One region of the Lysinibacillus sp. NPDC058147 genome, then DNA from elsewhere that is predicted to be linked to it. Evidence: a T-box and tRNA genes for the amino acid it is inferred to sense, from the RefSeq annotation. Region 1 holds a T-box; the other holds one or more tRNA genes.
What was found. The T-box of region 1 lies ahead of ileS (isoleucine--tRNA ligase). A T-box ahead of a tRNA ligase gene usually reads a tRNA of that ligase, here a tRNA-Ile.
Positions count from the first base shown of each region.

Region 1 (3,389 bases):
GGAAACGGATCCCCGCGTTAAGGATCAGAAATGGTCCAATGATGCAAAGAAGGAGGCGTTTGATTCCTTTTTACAGATTGAATCTTTATATGCCTACGCTCAATCAAAGGGGATAGCTCCTTCGCAAAAACAAATTAATGAACAGCTTGAATCATTGATAGAAGTAGGTATAAATCAAAACGAAGCGCAATTTGCTAAAGAATTAAAAAAGCTGAATCTTACAAAAGAAGAGTATATCGAACAATTTTTTAAACCGATATCTTATAAAATAGCTATAAACTATTCACTAATGAAGCAGGAAAAGAAACAATACAAAGATGTTAATATGCCGATACTATATTTTCTAGTTTTGAAAGATGCTATGAACTATTTAGAGGAGCACTATAGTCAAGAGATAGTTGCCTTACGTGAAAAATTTGATATTCCAGTTGGGGAAAAAGAAATCCATTCTAAAAATGGGTTAATTGTAGCAATCAAGGAACATGAATTTTTAGTTGTTTCCTATGCAGATAAAGCGGATATTGGTAAATTATCAATTAATGACATCATACAAAAACACGGTAATGGTACGTGGTTCCCATTAATCGATGCTCCTACAACATTGTCGCTTGGAGATGAAGTAGAAGTGAAATATAGTACAGATTTAGTAGGAGACCAAGATAATCCTAAAATAAGATTTGCAGATATAGATAGCATGGAAATACTGGAAGAACATCAATGAATCAAGGCTAGACATTCGAAAATTTCAAGAATGTCTAGCTTTTTATTTAGCTGTTTTTTATATTTGGATTAGGGTACAATTGTTGTAAGTATTTGTATATTTAGGGGTGTAGTAAAAAATGATTATACAAATTCACAAAAAGGTAGAGGAGAAAGATTGGCTATGAAATTAAATATAAACCTACTTAAGGAAATTGAATTAAAAGAAATACTAACAGATATAGATAGTGGAAATAAAATATGGCAGAACGAGGACCAAACTCAGCTCATACAATCAATGATGCAACATATCGGCTCATTAGATAGTGAACTACGGGATGACTTAATATATGGATCGTTTTATGAATTGATCCATGAAAAAAACTTACTAGAGCATTCACTTTTAACGGAGCTTTTAGAGGAATGTTTGAATAATTTATTATGTAAGGGTATTGAAGAAAGCGAATCAGATTTAGTTTTTACCCGTACATTTACGTCGCTTTTGATTGCCCTTATATTGTTTAGAGAAAACGCAGACGATTTTTTATCTGAACAGATAATCGCTGATTGTAAAGATAAAGTACTAGCTTATTTAGCAGCAGAAAAGGATGTAAGGGGCTATGTGCCAGTGAAAGGGTGGGCTCATAGTGTTGCCCATATGGCTGATGCAATCAATGAATTGGTGAAAAATCCTAAATTAAATAAAGCCTCTTATATTGAAATTGTAAACGCACTATGGAACGCCGTTTTGAAAGAAAATTATGCTTTCATTCACAATGAAGATGAACGGATTTTAGTACCTATGTTCACAATGCTTGAGCATGGTTTAGAGGAGCAACAGATCATTAAATTGCTGCAAGAATTACCTGCTACTTTAAACGTAAAAAAAGAACAGCTCGATGTACAGCATCACAGAATTTTACTTTTTAACTGTAAATCCTTTGTGAAAAGCTTTTATATTAAAACAAATGGGAAGCCTGAGTTCGCAACTCTACATAAAAGCATCAAAGCTTGTCTCGATGAATTATAAGGAAATCACTGTCAATATTAGTACTTTGAAATTATTGACAGACAAAAATTTGTTTGTTAAGATGAGTGACAATAAAAGCATACAAATTCGTTGATGAGAAAGAGTAGTGTTTCATTTTGTTCTACAGAGAGCCGACATTTGGTGGAAGTCGGTGTGCAGGTGTAACATGAAGATCCTCTCTGAGAAGATTGGCTGAACATAGTAAGCTAATCCGGGTGTCTACCGTTAAAAAGAACACGTATGATTGTACGTTGCTGAGTGCTATTGAACGTTGCTTCAATAGAATTAGGGTGGTATTCGCGGTTAACCCCGTCCCTTGCTTGGGACGGGGTTTTTTGTATGCCTTTTATACAATTAGTATAGGAGGAATTTACATGCAAGTCGAAGAGAAAAAAGAAACAACTGTAGAAAGAGAAACAAGGATTCGTCGATTGTGGGAACAAGAAGGAACGTTCCAAGCGTCTGTTGCGAATCGTTCTAACAATAAGCCTTTTGTATTTTACGAAGGTCCTCCTACAGCGAATGGTTTACCACACGTAGGCCACGCATTTGGCAGAACAATTAAAGATGTCGTGGCTCGTTATAAAACGATGCAAGGTTATTTAGTTGAGCGTAAAGCTGGCTGGGATACACATGGTTTGCCTGTAGAGTTAGGCGTCGAAAAAAAGCTAGGCATCTCTGGCAAGCAAGAAATTGAGAAATATGGTGTCGAACAATTTATTCAAGAGTGTAAGGGAAGTGTCTTTACCTATGAGAAGAAATGGCGCTCCTTTACAGAGCAGCTAGGCTATTGGATTGACATGGATGACCCGTATTTAACCCTTAGTAATGATTATATTGAGTCCGTTTGGAATATTTTAAGTCATGTGCACAAGGAAAAGCTTTTGTATAAGGGCCACCGCGTTTCACCATATTGCCCTAGCTGTCAAACATCATTAAGCTCCCATGAAGTTGCACAGGGCTATAAGGATGTAAAGGATTTATCAGTCACAGCAATGTTTAAATTAAAGGATAAAGATGAATATTTTCTTGGTTGGACAACGACTCCATGGACATTACCTGCAAATGTTGCATTAGCCATGAATCCTAAACTTATGTATGTTCGAGTGAAGCAGCACAATAAAGTCTATATCTTAGCAAAATCACTAGTGAATAAAGTGTTTGCTGATTCTGTTGAAGTGTTAAGTGAACATGAGGGGCATGAATTTGAAGGTGTGTCGTACACCCCACCATTTTCTTATGTCACAGTTGATAAGGGGCATGTCGTTGTTCTAGCGGATTATGTCACTGAGCATAGTGGAACTGGTATCGTCCATATCGCGCCTGCATATGGGGAGGACGATTATAAAACGGTACAGCAAAATAGGCTATCGTTTGTCAATGTTGTTGATTTAAAGGGTTGCTATACAGAAGAGGTCCCAGAGCTTGCTGGTAAATTTGTGAAAGATTGTGATGTCGAAATCATTAAAATGCTCGCTAAAAAGGAGCTATTGTTTGATAAGGAAAAATATGAGCATAGCTATCCTCATTGCTGGCGCTGTGATTCACCATTGCTTTACTACGCGACTGACAGTTGGTTTATCAATATGTCAGCATTGAAAGATAAACTTTTACAAAATAATAATCAAGTAACATGGTATCCCGAACACATTAAACACGG
Region 1 is NZ_JBHVUJ010000002.1:152,799-156,187, forward strand. Features, by position in the region: gene ACFVT8_RS06145 (hypothetical protein) at 1-721, shown strand, start outside; gene ACFVT8_RS06150 (DUF2785 domain-containing protein) at 884-1,729, shown strand; T-box leader at 1,811-2,049, shown strand; gene ileS (isoleucine--tRNA ligase) at 2,104-3,389, shown strand, end outside.

Region 2 (3,389 bases), on a different contig from region 1:
TGACATCTCAACGACCTCTCGTATTAATGTTTACGGTATTTTACTTAGTTGGCTTTATCGGGGTAGTGATGGAATGGACAAGTCTCGCTGTTCTATGGATGGTGCTACTAGGCTTAGCAGGAGGGTCTTCATTCGCATTAGCAATGATGTTCTTTACACTACGTACCCGTACAGCTTTTGAAGCGGCTGATTTATCAGGTTTTGCACAATCATTAGGATATTTATTAGCCGCAATCGGTCCTATTTTATTTGGTTATTTGCATGATTTATTCGGTAACTGGAAAACCGCTGGATGGTTATTTATTATCGTTGTATTGATACTTTTCTTATGTTCATTTAGGGCTTCTAAAAATGAATATGTGAATTAAAAAAGGCAGCTCATAATCTTATTTCAACGGAAATAAGTTAAAAGTGAGCTGCCTTTCCCTATTAATAAGGTGGTTTCTGATAAAAATAGTTCGGTGTATTGTAAACATTAACATAAGGTTTATGGTAAATGTGAGTTGTAGCTGGTGAAAGAGGTGGAATCAACCACGTCCAATTACCTGTAACCTTACGATTTGCTGTTACTTCTGTTTCCTCAAACAATTTAAATTGCTGTGCAGCTGTATGATGATCCACAATGCTAACACCGTCTTCTTTAAAGGAATGTAGAACGGCAATATTCAGCTCAACTAATGCACGATCACGCCATAGAGAAGCCTGTTTAGTCGTATCGAGGTTGAAAATTTCCGCTATAGCAGGCAGCATATTATAACGCTCATGATCTGCTAAATTACGTGCCCCAATTTCTGTTCCCATATACCAACCATTAAATGGGGCTGCTTCAAAATCGATACCTGCCATTTGGAAACGCATACTCGAAATTATCGGCACTGCATACCATTTTAATCCTAGCTTCTCTACTTGAGCAGATTCCGGATGACGAATCGGTACCTCTAGTACATATTCGTCAGGAATAGTAAACACTTGTGGTTTCCTTCTATCCACCTGTACAACGATCGGAAGCACGTCAAATGCGGTTCTCTTACCTTGCCAGCCAAGTGACTCACATACTTTTGTAAACTCAATAGAATGTGGATCACCAACGATTCCCCATTCCGTTTCATAGCCAGCATAACGGATTAGCTGATGATTCCATACACGAACTCGCCCTGGTGCGAAGATCGTTATTGTTGGACGAATTTTCCCACCATTTGTTGCATATTGAATATGTTCAAGCAATGCGTTGAAAATATCTTCTTCTTTTGAAACATCTCGGGCATCAACAACATGCAGCGATTGCCAAAACAATCGACCAATACACTTATTACTATTACGCCATGCTACTCGTGCACCAAAGATTAATTCTTCCGTTGTCGGTATATATTCGCCTGCTATTTTAATTTGCTGTAATTTATTTTCTAGCCATGTTTCAGACTCATTTTGCTCTACTTGATAAAGTTCTAAAAAGCGCTGTACTTCATGTAAATTCATATCGAATTCCTCCATCTACCCTCATATTAGAGGAATGAAACTATAATCACCACGAAAAAATCAGCCAGAAAACATACATATTTTATATATGAAATACTTTGTTCAATATTTCTTATCATGTCTTCTATTTTTCTAAAACTAAAGTTATTTATGGATTAGGGTTTCCATTTTGAGTAGACATTATTAAAATCAGGGGAAATTACAGAGAAAAAACTATTGAATATAGATTTGCCGTTTTTTTACGCCTAAGTAGGTAATACACGAGATCATTAGGACTCATTTACTCTCCTTTGCAGTATTTAGGAGTAGACGTTATTAAGTGGCACTTCCTTACCGCATGATGATCTTTGTTTGTCAGTATAGTACGCATAAAAAAAGCATGTCGCACTAATGTGCAACATGCTTGATGACCCGTACGGGATTCGAACCCGTGTTACCGCCGTGAAAGGGCGGTGTCTTAACCACTTGACCAACGGGCCGTGGCTCCGAAGGCAGGACTCGAACCTGCGACAACCTGATTAACAGTCAGGTGCTACTACCAACTGAGCTACTTCGGAATAATGGTGGGCCTAAATGGACTCGAACCATCGACCTCACGCTTATCAGGCGTGCGCTCTAACCAGCTGAGCTATAGGCCCATTATTTTTTGGAGCGGGTGATGAGAATCGAACTCACGACATCAGCTTGGAAGGCTGAGGTTTTACCATTAAACTACACCCGCAAATGGTGGGTCAGGACGGAATCGAACCGCCGACACTTAGAGCTTCAATCTAATGCTCTACCAACTGAGCTACTGACCCGGAAAAATGGAGGAGGTAGAGGGATTCGAACCCCCGCGCGGTGTTACCCGCCTGTCGGTTTTCAAGACCGATCCCTTCAGCCAGACTTGGGTATACCTCCGGAAATTATATAAATGGTGGAGCCTAGCGGGATCGAACCGCTGACCTCCTGCGTGCAAGGCAGGCGCTCTCCCAGCTGAGCTAAGGCCCCAACAATCAGGAAAGATGGTCGGAATGACAGGATTCGAACCTACGACCCCTTGGTCCCAAACCAAGTGCTCTACCAAGCTGAGCTACATTCCGATATTATTAGGCTTTATTGGCGCGCCCGACAGGAGTCGAACCCATAACCTTCTGATCCGTAGTCAGACGCTCTATCCAATTGAGCTACGGGCGCATTTATAAAAACTGATGAGCCATGAAGGACTCGAACCTTCGACCCTCTGATTAAAAGTCAGATGCTCTACCAACTGAGCTAATGGCTCAAACTAAGAAATGAATGGCTGGGGTACTAGGATTCGAACCTAGGCATGACGGAATCAAAATCCGTTGCCTTACCGCTTGGCTATACCCCAATTATTAAATGGGGCGACTGATGGGAATCGAACCCACGAATGCCGGAACCACAATCCGGTGCGTTAACCACTTCGCCACAATCGCCACTATATGTAATCATAGTATTGTTTGATAACGAGTACCTCGTAACCTGGCAGGGGCAGTAGGAATCGAACCCACACCAAAGGTTTTGGAGACCTCTATTCTACCGTTGAACTATGCCCCTAAAATGGTGGAGGGGGACGGATTCGAACCGCCGAACCCTAAGGAGCGGATTTACAGTCCGCCGCGTTTAGCCTCTTCGCTACCCCTCCAAGGGATGGTGCCGGCGATAGGAGTCGAACCCACGACCTACTGATTACAAGTCAGTTGCTCTACCAACTGAGCTACACCGGCAAAAAAAAAATGGCGGTCCCGACCGGGATCGAACCGGCGATCTCCTGCGTGACAGGCAGGCATGTTAACCGCTACACCACGGGACCATAATGGTGGAGGATGACGGGCTCGAACCGCCGACCCCCTGCTTGTAAGGCAGGTGCTCTCCCAGCTGAGCTAATCCTCCTGGGTATAATGCCTAGC
Region 2 is NZ_JBHVUJ010000012.1:85,451-88,839, forward strand. Features, by position in the region: gene ACFVT8_RS22610 (CynX/NimT family MFS transporter) at 1-368, shown strand, start outside; gene ACFVT8_RS22615 (nitric oxide synthase oxygenase) at 430-1,476, opposite strand; tRNA gene ACFVT8_RS22620 (tRNA-Glu) at 1,884-1,955, opposite strand; tRNA gene ACFVT8_RS22625 (tRNA-Asn) at 1,957-2,033, opposite strand; tRNA gene ACFVT8_RS22630 (tRNA-Ile) at 2,038-2,114, opposite strand; tRNA gene ACFVT8_RS22635 (tRNA-Gly) at 2,124-2,197, opposite strand; tRNA gene ACFVT8_RS22640 (tRNA-Phe) at 2,201-2,276, opposite strand; tRNA gene ACFVT8_RS22645 (tRNA-Ser) at 2,284-2,376, opposite strand; tRNA gene ACFVT8_RS22650 (tRNA-Ala) at 2,391-2,466, opposite strand; tRNA gene ACFVT8_RS22655 (tRNA-Pro) at 2,482-2,558, opposite strand; tRNA gene ACFVT8_RS22660 (tRNA-Arg) at 2,576-2,652, opposite strand; tRNA gene ACFVT8_RS22665 (tRNA-Lys) at 2,668-2,740, opposite strand; tRNA gene ACFVT8_RS22670 (tRNA-Gln) at 2,756-2,830, opposite strand; tRNA gene ACFVT8_RS22675 (tRNA-His) at 2,840-2,915, opposite strand; tRNA gene ACFVT8_RS22680 (tRNA-Trp) at 2,963-3,036, opposite strand; tRNA gene ACFVT8_RS22685 (tRNA-Tyr) at 3,041-3,124, opposite strand; tRNA gene ACFVT8_RS22690 (tRNA-Thr) at 3,131-3,206, opposite strand; tRNA gene ACFVT8_RS22695 (tRNA-Asp) at 3,217-3,292, opposite strand; tRNA gene ACFVT8_RS22700 (tRNA-Val) at 3,297-3,372, opposite strand.
Region 2: it encodes a tRNA-Ile, which carries the amino acid that the T-box ahead of ileS (isoleucine--tRNA ligase) is inferred to sense. The anticodon was not compared.